Regions from separate parts of the Mesorhizobium sp. M0189 genome, predicted to be linked through region 1. Evidence: predicted binding sites of a transcription regulator. Region 1 holds the regulator's gene; each other region holds the start of a gene.
What was found. The regulator LexA, encoded in region 1, represses DNA repair genes until DNA is damaged. The targets are predictions, from matches to a motif close to TGTTCNNNNTGTGTTCNG.

Region 1 (4,289 bases):
CCCGCGGCCGAGCCCATCGTGCGCCTACGCCGGCGTTTCCGCCTCCCGTCACCGTCCCGTATCCGCAACGGCGTAACCTCGGCGGTCGGCCTGGAGCTCGACCGTGGGGTCGCCTTCCTGCTGGTGCCGGTGTTCCTCGCATGCGGGGTGATCGTATATTTTGCGCTGGCGGTGGAGCCGGCCTTTCCACAGCCGATCGCAATCGTCGCCTTGGCAGCCCTCTGTGCCGTCGCCTCGCGGTCGTGGCCCAGAACCCGCCTGTGCTTCATGGCGGCGTTGCTCTGCGCGCTTGGCGTGCTTGCCGCCAAGGTCGAGACCTGGCGTGTCGGAACGCATATGCTCGGTTCCGAAATCTCGACGCGCCTCACGGGTCGCGTCGTATCGTTCGAGCCCATGGCGAGCGGCCGCATCAGGCTGACGATCGATGTGATCTCAACCGCCAGGCCGACACTGCGCTACATGCCGGAACGGGTCCGCGTTTCGGCGATGAAAATACCGGCTGAGCTGACCGCCGGTTCCGAGATCGCCGGCTATGTGCGGCTGCTGCCGCCGACCGGGCCGGTGCGGCCCGACAGCTATGATTTCTCCTTCGACAGCTATTTTGCCGGTATCGGCGGCAGCGGCTTTTTTCTCGGCAATCCGAAAGTCGTGTCGTCGGGCAGCATGCCGTTTGCCGCGCGGCTTTCTTCCGCGATCGAAGACGCGCGCGAATCCATCGCCGACCATATCCGCAGCCGCATCGGCGGCGCCGAGGGCGAGATTGCTGCTGCGCTGATCGTCGGCGTGCGCGCCGGCATTCCCGAGGAGATCAACGAAGCGATGCGGCGTACCGGCATCTACCACATCATCTCCATCTCGGGGCTGCATATGGCGTTGGTCGCCGGCACCATTATGGCGCTGCTGCGCGGCGCCTTTGCGCTGTTTCCCGATTTCTCATCGCGACGGCCGGTCAAGAAATACGCGGCGGCCGCCGCGCTTTTTTCGATTGCGGCCTACCTCGTCTTTTCCGGCATTGTGGTGGCGGCCGAACGCAGCTTCATCATGTTGGCGGTGATGCTTATCGCCGTGCTGTTCGACCGGGCCGCGCTCACCATGCGCAACCTGGCGATCTCGGCCATCGCGGTCATTCTGGTGTCGCCGCACGAGGTGGTCGGTCCGAGCTTCCAGATGTCCTTCGCCGCGACGGCGGCCCTTGTCGGCGCCTATGCAGGCTGGTCCGATTACCGCGCCGGCGGGGCCACCACGCCGCCGCCCCGGCGGTCGCCGCTACGCTTTGCCACTAGAAAGGTACTGATGGGCATGGGCGGCCTGGCGATGACCTCGATCATTGCAGGGAGCGCCACGGCGCTTTTCGCCATATGGCATTTCCAGCGCGTGGCGCCGCTCAGCCTGTTCGCCAATCTGGCCATCATGCCTATCGTCTCACTGGTCGTCATGCCCTTCGCCGTCCTCAGTGCGCTGGCGATGCCGTTCGGCGCGGATGGGCCTTTCCTCTACGTGATGGGCAAGGGGCTGACGGCGATGATCGCCCTGTCCGGGTGGATCTCCGAGCGCTCGCCGATCGATGCGGTCGGGCTGATTTCGCTGAGATCTGTCCTTTTGGTGACGATCGCCCTCGTCATTGCCAGCATGGCGACGACCTGGTTGCGGCTCGTGGCCCTTCCTTTTGCGCTCGCCGGCTTGCTAACGACAACGCAGACGCGCGTACCCGATGTATTGATCTCGGAGGACGCACGGCTCGTCGCGCTGCCGATCGGCAGCGGTGAACTCGCGGTCAACCGGGCACGCCCGAATGAGTTCACCATCGACAACTGGAAACGCGCGCTCACATCAGAGGCTATCGTCGCGCCGGAAACACCTGGAAAGAACGATCCGCAATTCGACATTGCCGATCCGGCCGACTTACCGCCGGGCATGCCGTTCATTTGCACGGACGGTCTCTGCCTTGCCAGGCATCCATCCGGCGCGATCATCGCGCTAGCCAATGACCGCGATACTGCACGGCCAGCCTGCGCCTTTGCCAGCTTGATCGTCATCGACGACGCCACCGCCCATAATCCCTGCTACTACGACCGGCTGGTCCTCGTCGTCACCAAACGGCAACTGGCGCGCGCGGGAAGTGCGGCCGTCTATTTCGATCCACAAGCGGCAACACGCGCCGAAATCCGCTTCGCCGTCGAAAAATCATACCGGCCCTGGCACGTGCAGCGGAAATTTTCACGCGCGGCGCGGGGCATGCCGCCATACCGCAGAGCCGACAAGCCAAAAGCCGGCGCCAAGGGCGCAGCTCAGTAGCGGCGGATCAGCCCAACGAGCTTGCCCTGCACCTTGACCCTGTCTGGTCCGAAGATGCGCGTCTCGTAGGCCGGATTGGCGGCTTCCAGGGCGATCGAGGCGCCCTTGCGGCGGAACCGCTTCAGCGTCGCTTCTTCCTCGTCGACCAGTGCCACCACGATCTCACCGGGGCTCGCCGTATCGGCATTGCGGATGATCACCGTGTCGCCGTCGAAAATGCCAGCCTCGATCATCGAATCGCCTTTGACCTCGAGCGCATAATGCTCGCCGCCCATGATCATGTCCGGCGGCACCGAGATCGAATGCGTCTGGTGCTGGATGGCATCGATCGGCACACCAGCGGCGATGCGGCCCATCACCGGGATAGACACGGCGGCGACGACATCGTCGTCATTGCCGGCTGCAGGGACGCGCGACGATGTCGGCTTGCCTTGCCGAGGACCTTGCCCAAGACTGCCCTGGATGACACTCGGCGAGAACTTGCGTGCCGCATTGAGGCCGGGGGCGATCGAATCGGGCAGGCGCAGCACCTCCAGCGCACGGGCCCTGTTGGGCAAACGGCGAATGAAGCCGCGCTCCTCCAGCGCCGTAATCAGCCGGTGGATTCCCGATTTGGAAGCCAGGTCGAGCGCTTCCTTCATCTCGTCGAAGGAGGGCGGGATACCGCTTTCCTTCAGCCTTTCGTGGATGAACATAAGCAGTTCGTGTTGTTTGCGTGTCAGCATAGCGACCCCCAACAGAATCAGAAAAACAAACCCAGAACAAACACTATCTGTTCCAGTTGTGTTCCGCAACTGTTTAAAGTTTAATGAATGTGTTAGGGCTCGGGTAACGATACCACTCGCCAAACCGGGACGCTGCATTTTCACCGCCGCGGGCCTCATCGCCTTGATTCTGCTTTCGTTTGCGGCCTCTGGGTTTCCAGAAGGCGGCACTGGTATCGGCCGTCAGCCGGCAAAGGGGCACGGAATTGAAGCCGTATCGACTGTGCGGTTTGGTCAATGCACCGTGAACGAAACGAACTCAAAACGCCAACCTTGGGTTGGCTTGGCTCCTGGTTTCCACCGCATGGTCAGGCAACTTGTCGCCGGTGGAGCCTTGCTGCGCGATACCAGGTAATGGAGAACCGCTCGTGACCGATGGATGCCGTCGATGCGTGTCCGGCGTTGCGGTGAATCTTGGGGAGCAGACAAATCATGACAGGAATTCCCGATCTCGTGGCCATAAGGGCGATGGATGCTGCAGATCCGCTGCGCGCGATGCGCGACCGCTTTGTGCTGCCGCAAGGAGTGATCTATCTCGACGGCAATTCGCTAGGGGCCGCTTCGCGTGCCGCTTTCGATGAATTGAGCAAGGCAGTGACCGAAGAATGGGCGCATGATCTCATCCGCGCCTGGAACACGGCCGGCTGGTTCAACATGCCGCTCGAACTTGGCGACCAGCTCGGGCGCCTGATCGGTGCCGCGGCCGGCCAGACGGTGGTCTGCGACACGACATCGGTCAACATCTACAAGCTGCTGCACGCCGCCATGGCCATGCGGCCGGAGCGGCAGGTCATCGTCGCCGAGGGCGACAGTTTTCCGACAGACCTCTACATGGCTGAGGGTGTGGTTTCGACGCGAAAAGATACGCTGCTGCGCCTCTCGGGGGTCGACGCGCCGAGCATCGAAGAGCTGATCGACGAACGCACCGCCGTGGTGCTGGTCAACCACGTCAACTACAAGTCGGGCGAACTGCGCGACATGCCGGCGCTGACGCGCAGGGCCCAGGAAGCCGGGGCGATGATCGTCTGGGATCTCTGCCACACCGCCGGTGCGATGCCAGTCGAGCTCGACACGGCAAACGCCGATTTTGCCGTTGGCTGCACCTACAAATATCTGAATGGCGGACCGGGCGCGCCTGCCTTCATCTATGCGGCTGAGCGGCATCTTGCCGACATCCAGCAGCCGCTCACCGGCTGGTGGGGCCATGCACGGCCCTTCGCCTTCGAGCCA
Region 2 (4,289 bases), on a different contig from region 1:
ATCGCGCTCGGCATGCAGCAGATCGCCCAGGGCGATGCAAAAATCATCGTTGCCGGCGGCCAGGAATCGATGTCGATGGCTCCGCATGCGCAGCATCTGCGCGGTGGCGTCAAGATGGGCGATTTCAAGCTGATCGACACCATGATCAAGGACGGCCTGACCGATGCCTTCTATGGTTATCATATGGGCAACACGGCGGAGAACGTCGCCCGCCAGTTCCAAATCACCCGCGACGACCAGGACCAGTTCGCACTGGCTTCCCAGAACAAGGCCGAGGCTGCGCAGAAAGGCGGAAAATTCAACGACGAGATCGTTGCCTTCACAGTCAAGGGCAGGAAGGGCGACACGATAGTCGACCAGGACGAGTACATCCGCCATGGCGCGACGATCGACGCCATGACCAAGCTCAAGCCCGCCTTCGACAAAGACGGCACGGTGACAGCAGCCAATGCTTCCGGCATCAATGACGGCGCCGCCGCCGTGGTGCTGATGACCGAAGCGGAAGCCGCAAGGCGCGGCATCACGCCGCTGGTGCGTATCGTTTCCTGGGCGACCGCCGGCGTTGACCCGCAGATCATGGGGACGGGACCGATCCCCTCCTCGCGCAAGGCGCTGGCCAAGGCCGGCTGGTCGGTCGGCGACCTCGATCTGGTCGAAGCCAACGAGGCCTTCGCCGCGCAGGCCTGCGCCGTCAACAAGGACATGGGCTGGGACCCGTCCATCGTCAACGTCAATGGCGGCGCCATCGCCATCGGCCATCCGGTCGGCGCCTCGGGCGCCCGCATCTTCAACACGCTGGTCTACGAAATGCGTCGCAGAAGTGCCAAGAAAGGTCTTGCCACGCTGTGCATCGGCGGCGGCATGGGCGTTGCCATGTGCGTGGAAGCATTGTGATGAGATAAGCGATACGAATAGGATACTGGCGCAAAGCGAGTAGGGAAAAGAGGGCAAACCCTACCGCTTCAACGCTCACTCATCTGCATTTCCCGGGAGGACACATGACAAAGGTTGCAATCGTCACAGGCGGGTCGCGCGGCATCGGCGCGGCGATATCGGTCGCCTTGAAAAGCGCCGGCTATTCGGTTGCCGCAAACTACGCCGGCAATGAGGAAGCGGCAGCAAAGTTCAAGGCAGCGACCGGCATCCCGGTCTACAAATGGTCGGTTGCCGACTACGAGGCCTGCGCTGCCGGCATCAAACAGGTAGAGGCCGATCTCGGTCCCGTATCGGTGCTGGTCAACAATGCAGGCATCACGCGCGACGCGATGTTCCACAAGATGACGCGCGAGCAATGGAAAGAGGTCCTCGACACCAACCTTTCCGGCGTCTTCAACATGACGCATCCGTTGTGGGGCGGCATGCGCGACCGCAAATTCGGCCGCGTCATCACCATCTCCTCGATCAATGGCCAGAAAGGGCAGGTCGGCCAGGTCAATTATTCGGCCTCGAAGGCCGGCGATATCGGCTTCACCAAGGCGTTGGCCCAGGAAGGCGCGCGCGCCGGCATCACCGTCAACGTCATCTGCCCCGGCTACATCGCCACCGAGATGGTCAAAGCGATGGACGAGAAGGTGCTCAACGAGCGTGTCCTTCCGCAGATCCCGGTCGGCCGTCTCGGCGAGCCGGAGGAGATCGCGCGCTGCGTCGTCTTCCTCGCTTCCGACGATGCCGGGTTCATCACCGGCTCGACCATATCAGCCAATGGCGGGCAGTACATCGCCTGACCGTTTATCTTTACGTTGAGATAGATACGCGCTTGGACGAACGGGCCTGCAAAACGGCCCGTTTCTATAGCGGTCTTCCCGTTGCAAGATCTCGATTCAGCACGCTGCCCCAATCCGGCACGCAAAGGTTAACGGCCGCTGCGCAGCCTGTGCAAAAACTGCCCGGCAGCCTGTGGATTCTCGGTGGAAAAGCTGTTCACAACACAACATGTTGCGGTGAACAAACCAAGAAACTTTGCCTATCGCTGATTCGTCGCCGATTCGTTCCGGCTTTGAGCGGAACGTTAACGGCGAGAGCCGAAAACACCCTCGAAATGATTAAAGCGCATTAGGAAACATCAATAATTTCATAATGTTGGGCGAAGCAGATTGGCCGGCCACGATCATTCACCGGCAAAGGTTAACGGTGGTGCTCGTTTGAATGCCGCCTGCATGAATCGGGCCAGTTTCTGTGATTCAGCATGTGGTGAGACTCGCCGGCAGAAATCCCAGATGTAGCCGTGAACAAAACCTGAATCAGCGCGAGTCAGTGATTCGTCGCTGATTCGTTCCAGACTCGTTCCAACTGTTAATCGGGAACAGATTTCTGGCTTCGAACCGACCAATCAGCCTGCCCTCGGCACATTCCGCTTTCGCTTCGCGCCCGAAATCCCTATGTGTCGCCTGTCATACGCGGCCAATATGGGCGCGCTCCCGACAATGCGAGGCAGAGAGCCTTATTTCCAGGCCGATGAACATCCATCCGAAACACACTGAACCGCTGATCCTGTCGGGTCGAGACGTGACGGCCGTGCTCGGCCCGACCAATACCGGCAAGACCCATCTCGCCATCGAACGCATGGTGGCGCATGAGAGCGGCGTCATCGGCCTACCGCTCAGGCTGCTTGCCCGCGAGGTCTATACGCGCGTCTGCGAGAAGGTCGGCGCCCATAAGGTTGCGCTCATCACCGGCGAGGAAAAGATCCAGCCGGCGGGCGCGAAATACTCGGTCTGCACGGTGGAAGCGATGCCGCGCGAGACCGACGCCGCCTTCGTTGCCATCGACGAGGTCCAGCTCGCTGGCGATCTCGAACGCGGCCACATCTTCACCGATCGCATCCTGCATCTGCGCGGCCGCCAGGAGACGCTGCTGCTGGGTGCGGCCACCATGCACGGCATTCTGCAGCGCCTGCTGCGGGGCGTGTCGGTGGTGACCCGGCCACGGCTGTCGCATCTTGCCTATGCCGGCTCGAAGAAGCTGACCCGCCTGCCGCGGCGCACCGCGATCGTCGCCTTCTCGGCCGACGAGGTCTATGCCATCGCCGAGCTGATCCGCCGCCAGCAGGGCGGTGCCGCCGTCGTGCTCGGCGCGCTCAGCCCGCGCACCCGCAACGCCCAGGTGGCGCTGTTCCAGTCGGGCGATGTCGACTACCTCGTCGCCACCGACGCCATCGGCATGGGCCTCAACCTCGACCTCGACCACGTCGCTTTCGCCCAGAATCGAAAATTCGACGGCTACCAGTACCGCAACCTGACCGCGGCCGAGCTCGGCCAGATTGCCGGCCGTGCCGGCCGGCATCTGCGCGACGGCACCTTCGGCGTCACCGGCCAGGTCGATCCGCTGGATGAGGAATTGGTCAAGAAGATCGAGGCGCATGATTTCGATCCGGTGAAAGTGCTGCAGTGGCGTACCGCGCATTTCGATTTCGCCAACCTCGATGCGCTGAAGCGCTCGATCGAGACCAACGCCCCGGTCGAAGGCCTGACGCGCGCACTGCCGGCCGTGGACGCGCAGGCGCTCGAGCATCTGTCGCGCGACGAGGACATCCGGGCACTCACCACCGACGCCAGGCGGGTGGCGCTGCTGTGGGAAGCCTGCGCGCTGCCCGACTACAGGAAGATCGCGCCGGCCCAGCACGCCGACTTGATCGCCTCCATCTACATGGACCTTGCCAGGCACGGCCATGTCGACGAGAACTACATGGCCGAGCAGGTGCGCCGCGCCGACACCACTGAAGGCGATATCGACACGCTATCGCACAGGATTGCCCAGATCCGCACATGGACCTTCGTTTCCAACCGGCCCGGCTGGCTGGCCGATCGGGCACACTGGCAGGAAAAGACGCGCGAAATCGAAGACAGATTGTCGGATGCGCTGCATGAGCGGTTGACGAAACGTTTTGTAGACCGCAGGACTTCCGTCCTCATGCGGCGCCTTAGAGAAAACACGATGCCTGAAGCCGAAATCAGCCCAACCGGAACCGTCCTCGTCGAAGGCCATCACGTCGGCGAGTTGCAGGGTTTCCGCTTCACCGCCGACCAGAGCGCCGGCGGCGAGGACGCCAAGGCGGTGCGGGCGGCGGCGCAGAAGGCGCTTGCCGCCGAGTTCGAGGCGCGGGCCGAACGCTTCGGCGCCTCGGCCAATGGCGACATCGCGCTGGGTTCGGATGGCACGCTGCGCTGGATCGGCGCGCCGATCGGCACGCTGGTCGCTGGCGAAGACGCTTTGAAGCCGCGTCTCGTTCTGCTCGCCGACGAGCAACTCACCGGCCCGGCCCGCGACAAGGTTGCGGCGCGCGCCGAGCG
Region 3 (4,289 bases), on a different contig from region 1:
CGGCCATAGTAGGCCGGATCGCCGAGCACCACAGCGAGCGTCTCGCCGGCGGCTTTCAGGCGGATATGAGCCTCTCGGACCAGGGCACCGCCGATGCCGGTGCCGTGGAACGACGGCTCGACTGCCAGCGGCGCCAGCGCGACTGCCGGGAAGCTCTTGCCGCCATTCTGCACGAAGAGCCGTGAAAACAGGATATGGCCGACCACTTGCCCGTCTTCGTCCGCCACCAGTTCGACGACGGCATCACCGCCGGTGACCAGCGCGTCGACCAGTCCGGCCTCCGCCTGCTGGCCGAATGCGTGTTCTTCGACAAGGCGGATCGCCTCGCGGTCCCGCGGCGTCGCCGCGCGTATGGACATCATGCTCATGACAATTTCATCCCTTTTTCGAGCTTGGCCCCGCGCAGAAACTCCTGCGCGGCAATGGGCCTTCCGCCCGCACGTTGAACTTCGACCAGCCTGATCGCGCCTGACCCGCAGGCAACCGTCAGCCGGTCATCGAGAATTCCTCCCGGTTCGCCGGCGCCTTGCGAGAGCGTCGAGCGAAGCAGTTTCAGCCGTTCCATGCGGCCGCCGATTTCGGCCTCGCACCATGCACCGGGAAAGGGCGACAGGCCGCGAATCTGGTTGTGCACGTCGCCGGCAGGTCGCAGCCAGTCTATGCGAGTCTCCGATTTATCGATCTTCTTGGCGTAGGTCACCCCCACCTCCGCCTGTGTGGTAAATGTCAGCGTATTCCGCTCGAGCCGTTCGAGCGCTTGCACCATCAGCGCAGCACCCAGGATCATCAGCCGGTCGTGCAGATCGCCGGCCGTCATGTCGGGTCCAATGGCGCATTTTTCAACCATTGCCACAGGCCCGGTGTCGAGGCCTTCCTCCATCCGCATCACCATCATGCCCGTCTCGGTATCGCCGGCCATGATGGCGCGCTGGATAGGGGCAGCGCCGCGCCAGCGCGGCAATAGCGATGCGTGGCCATTGAGGCAACCGAGCCGCGGCGCCTCGAGAATAGGTTTGGGCAGAAGCAGCCCGTAGGCGACGACCACGGCGACATCGGCGCGCAAGGTGCGGAACGCCTGCTGCTCCGCCTCGCTCTTCAGCGACACCGGCGACCGCACCTCGATGCCAAGCCGCTCCGCCTCACGCTGCACCGGCGACGGCGTCAGCTCGAGCCCGCGCCGGCCTGCGGCGCGCGGCGGCTGCGTGTAGACGGCTGCCAATTCATGCCCTGCCCCGGCGATCGCTCGCAGCGTCTGCACGGAGAATTCGGGCGTACCCATCAAGATGACACGCAGGGGCATTCGTCGACCCCTATCCCACCATCTTGCCCGGCGCCTTGTCCCTGGCGAGCTTCTTGAATTTCTTCACCACCATGTCGCGCTTCAGCTTGGAGATGTGGTCGATGAACAGCACGCCGTTTAGGTGGTCGATCTCATGCTGCAGGCAGGTCGCCATCAGCCCCTCGGCCTCGATCTCCTGCAGCTTGCCGTCGCGATCGAGATACTTCACCCGCACCGCTGCCGGACGCTCGACCTCGGCATAGTAATCCGGGATCGACAGGCAGCCTTCCTCGTAGACCGAACGCTGGTCGGAGCTGTCGAGGATTTCGGGATTGATGAAGACGTGCGGTGCCGGCGTCTCGTCCTCCTTGGCGAGGTCGATCACCAGCAAGCGCAAGGGTTCGCCGACCTGGATCGCCGCGAGGCCGATGCCGGGCGCGTCATACATGGTGTCCAGCATGTCGCCGGCCAGTTTACGCAAATCACCGTCGACACGCTCGACCGGTTTTGAAACCTGACGCAGGACGGGATCGGGGAGGATGATAAGCGGCTTGATCGACATGGCGTCTCACCTAAGACCTCGCAGGAAAAGCGTCAACCGGGACGCCTTCTGGTCGTTCACGTTTTGATCTGTGCCGCCAGACCGAATCATCTATGCTGTCGGCATGAACGATCTGGCCACCATCCTGTCCGAACCTGTCGCCCGCCTCGGCGCCACCACGATCACGCTCGGCCATGCCCTGGGTTTCGGCGCAATGCTGTTCCTCGGCCTGTTCGTGGCGCTCGTCATTGCGCTCTGGCGATCGGCCAAGGCGCGTGCAATGGCGACCGCCGAAGCCGCCGACCACGCCCGCGACGCCGAGGTGCGGATGGCCGGCATCTTGGCAAGCCAGGCGGAAATGCAGGGCCGTATGGGCGCTATCGCCGAAGTGTTCGGGGCGCGTCAGGCCGAACTGACCCAGTCGATCGGCCAGCGCCTCGACGCCATGACCGGCCGCCTCGGCCAGACCATGACCGAGCAGACGAGATCGACGCATGAGAGCCTCGCCAAGCTGCAGGAGCGGCTGGCGGTCATCGATATCGCGCAAGGCAACATCCAGTCGCTGGCCGGCCAGGTCGTGCAATTGCAGGCGATCCTTTCCAACAAGCAGACGCGCGGCGCCTTCGGCCAGTCGCGTATGGAAGCCATCGTCGCCGACGGATTGCCCCACGGCGCCTATGAATTCCAGGCGACCTTGTCGAATGGCAGCCGGCCCGACTGCCTGGTGAAGATGCCGAACGGCGCACCGTCGCTTGCCATCGATGCAAAGTTTCCACTCGAGGCCTGGAATGCCATCCGTGCCGCCGAAGGCGCCGACCTGCAGAAGTCCGCCGCTCAGGCTTTCCGCCGCGACATCGAGGTGCATGTCCGGGATATTTCCGAAAAATACCTGATCCAGGGCGAGACGCAGGACACTGCCTTCATGTTCGTGCCCTCGGAATCGGTGTTCGCCGAAATCCACGAGAATTTCGAGGCCGTTGTCCAAAAGGCGCATCGATCGCGGATCGTCATCGTCTCGCCATCGCTTTTGATGCTGTCGATCCAGGTCATCCAGGCGATCCTCAAGGATGCCCGTATGCGCGAGCAGGCGCACCTGATCCAGGGCGAGGTCATCCGGCTGATGGAAGACGTCTCTCGGCTCGACGAGCGGGTGCGCAAATTGCAGACGCATTTCGGTCAATCGGCCAAGGATATCGAGGACATCCTCGTCTCGACATCGAAGGTGACCAGGCGCGGACAAAAGATCGAGGCGCTGGAGTTTGGCGTGCAGCCGGCGGAGGACACCGCTGGGTCGAATGGCAGCGGAGCAAAAGCGGAAAGCAGCGCGCGTGTTGCCGATTCGAAAACCGGGCAGCTGAGGCTAAGGGTCGTCGAAGGCGACGATTGAGAGCTACGCCGGAACCGGAGCCGAGGCTTCGCCCGGTCTGGCGCTACTGCTCCTCGATGATGGTTGTGCCTTCGAATTCCGGCAGCCAATGCAGCGCCGAGCGATGCCAGATCTGCTTTCTCGGCACCAGTTGATCGCGCTGCCATGCCGTGCCGACCCTGATGCCGTAAACCTTCGGTCCCGCGCCCGCCGACGTGGCGTAGAGATGCGAGCCGCACTCACCGCAAAATGCCTGAGCGCGCTTGGCACCACTCGAACCGGTCTTGATGTAGATTTTCGGCGCGCCCTTGGTGATCGTGTAATTGTCCTCGGACGCCGGCACGGTGACGCGAAAGGCCGTTCCGGTTAGCTTCTGACAATCGATGCAGTGACAAATGGTGGTCTTTTCCGGATCGACCTCGGCCTCGTAAGTAATGGCGCCGCAATGACACCCGCCGTCGATTTTCATCTTCGTTCCTCCTGGAGCTTTTGCGCGCAATCATAACCGGGACTGCCCGATGGCGCAGCCATTTTCCTCAGGCCGGCTCCCCTCCGGACGCCGCCAAGGCCTTGCTCCGCCGTTCCCAGGTGCCGGTGGTCTGCGGCTTGACGAACAGGCGCGTGACCTCCGGCATCTCCGCCTTCAGCCGTGTCTCGAGGCGTTCGACGCAGGTCTCTATCTCGGGCGCCGACAAGTGGTCCTCGAACTCGATGCTCAGAGCGGCGACGATCTCCTGAGGCCCCATATGGAGCGTCAGTACGCCATTTGCCCGCCGCACCGCCGGGTCCTGCTGGACAATGGCCAGCACTTTCATTTGCACCTCGGGCGAGGCCGGCTCGCCGAGCAGCAGGCTCTTGCTTTCGCGGGCCAGGAAGATCGCGGTCGCGCCCAGGATCAGCGCGATGCCGATCGACGCGGCGCCGTCGAGCTTCGGCATGTCCAGCAGTTCCGCCGCCAATATGCCGGCGAAGGCGACAACGAGGCCGAGAAGTGCCGCGCTGTCCTCGAAGAGTACGGTGTAGACACTCGGGTCCTTGCTGAGCTGCACCGCCTCGAGCCAGCCGTGGCTGCCTTTTTGGTGGCGGAACTCGTTCAGCGCCAC

Region 2: NKJ09_RS07480 (helicase-related protein) is a predicted target of LexA. The motif match lies at 2,271-2,288, and genes of this name have one in related genera.
Region 3: NKJ09_RS10145 (DNA recombination protein RmuC) is a predicted target of LexA. The motif match lies at 1,895-1,912, and genes of this name have one in related genera.

Annotation. Positions count from the first base shown of each region.
Region 1 is NZ_JAMYSW010000001.1:454,576-458,864, forward strand. It holds gene NKJ09_RS02185 (ComEC/Rec2 family competence protein) at 1-2,295, shown strand, start outside; gene lexA (transcriptional repressor LexA) at 2,289-3,020, opposite strand; gene kynU (kynureninase) at 3,492-4,289, shown strand, end outside.
Region 2 is NZ_JAMYSW010000003.1:357,179-361,467, reverse strand. It holds gene NKJ09_RS07495 (acetyl-CoA C-acetyltransferase) at 1-894, shown strand, start outside; gene phbB (acetoacetyl-CoA reductase) at 999-1,724, shown strand; gene NKJ09_RS07485 (hypothetical protein) at 1,757-2,056, shown strand; gene NKJ09_RS07480 (helicase-related protein) at 2,455-4,289, shown strand, end outside.
Region 3 is NZ_JAMYSW010000004.1:357,067-361,355, forward strand. It holds gene NKJ09_RS10130 (GNAT family N-acetyltransferase) at 1-368, opposite strand, end outside; gene fmt (methionyl-tRNA formyltransferase) at 365-1,294, opposite strand; gene def (peptide deformylase) at 1,311-1,841, opposite strand; gene NKJ09_RS10145 (DNA recombination protein RmuC) at 1,945-3,207, shown strand; gene NKJ09_RS10150 (GFA family protein) at 3,251-3,655, opposite strand; gene NKJ09_RS10155 (cation diffusion facilitator family transporter) at 3,723-4,289, opposite strand, start outside.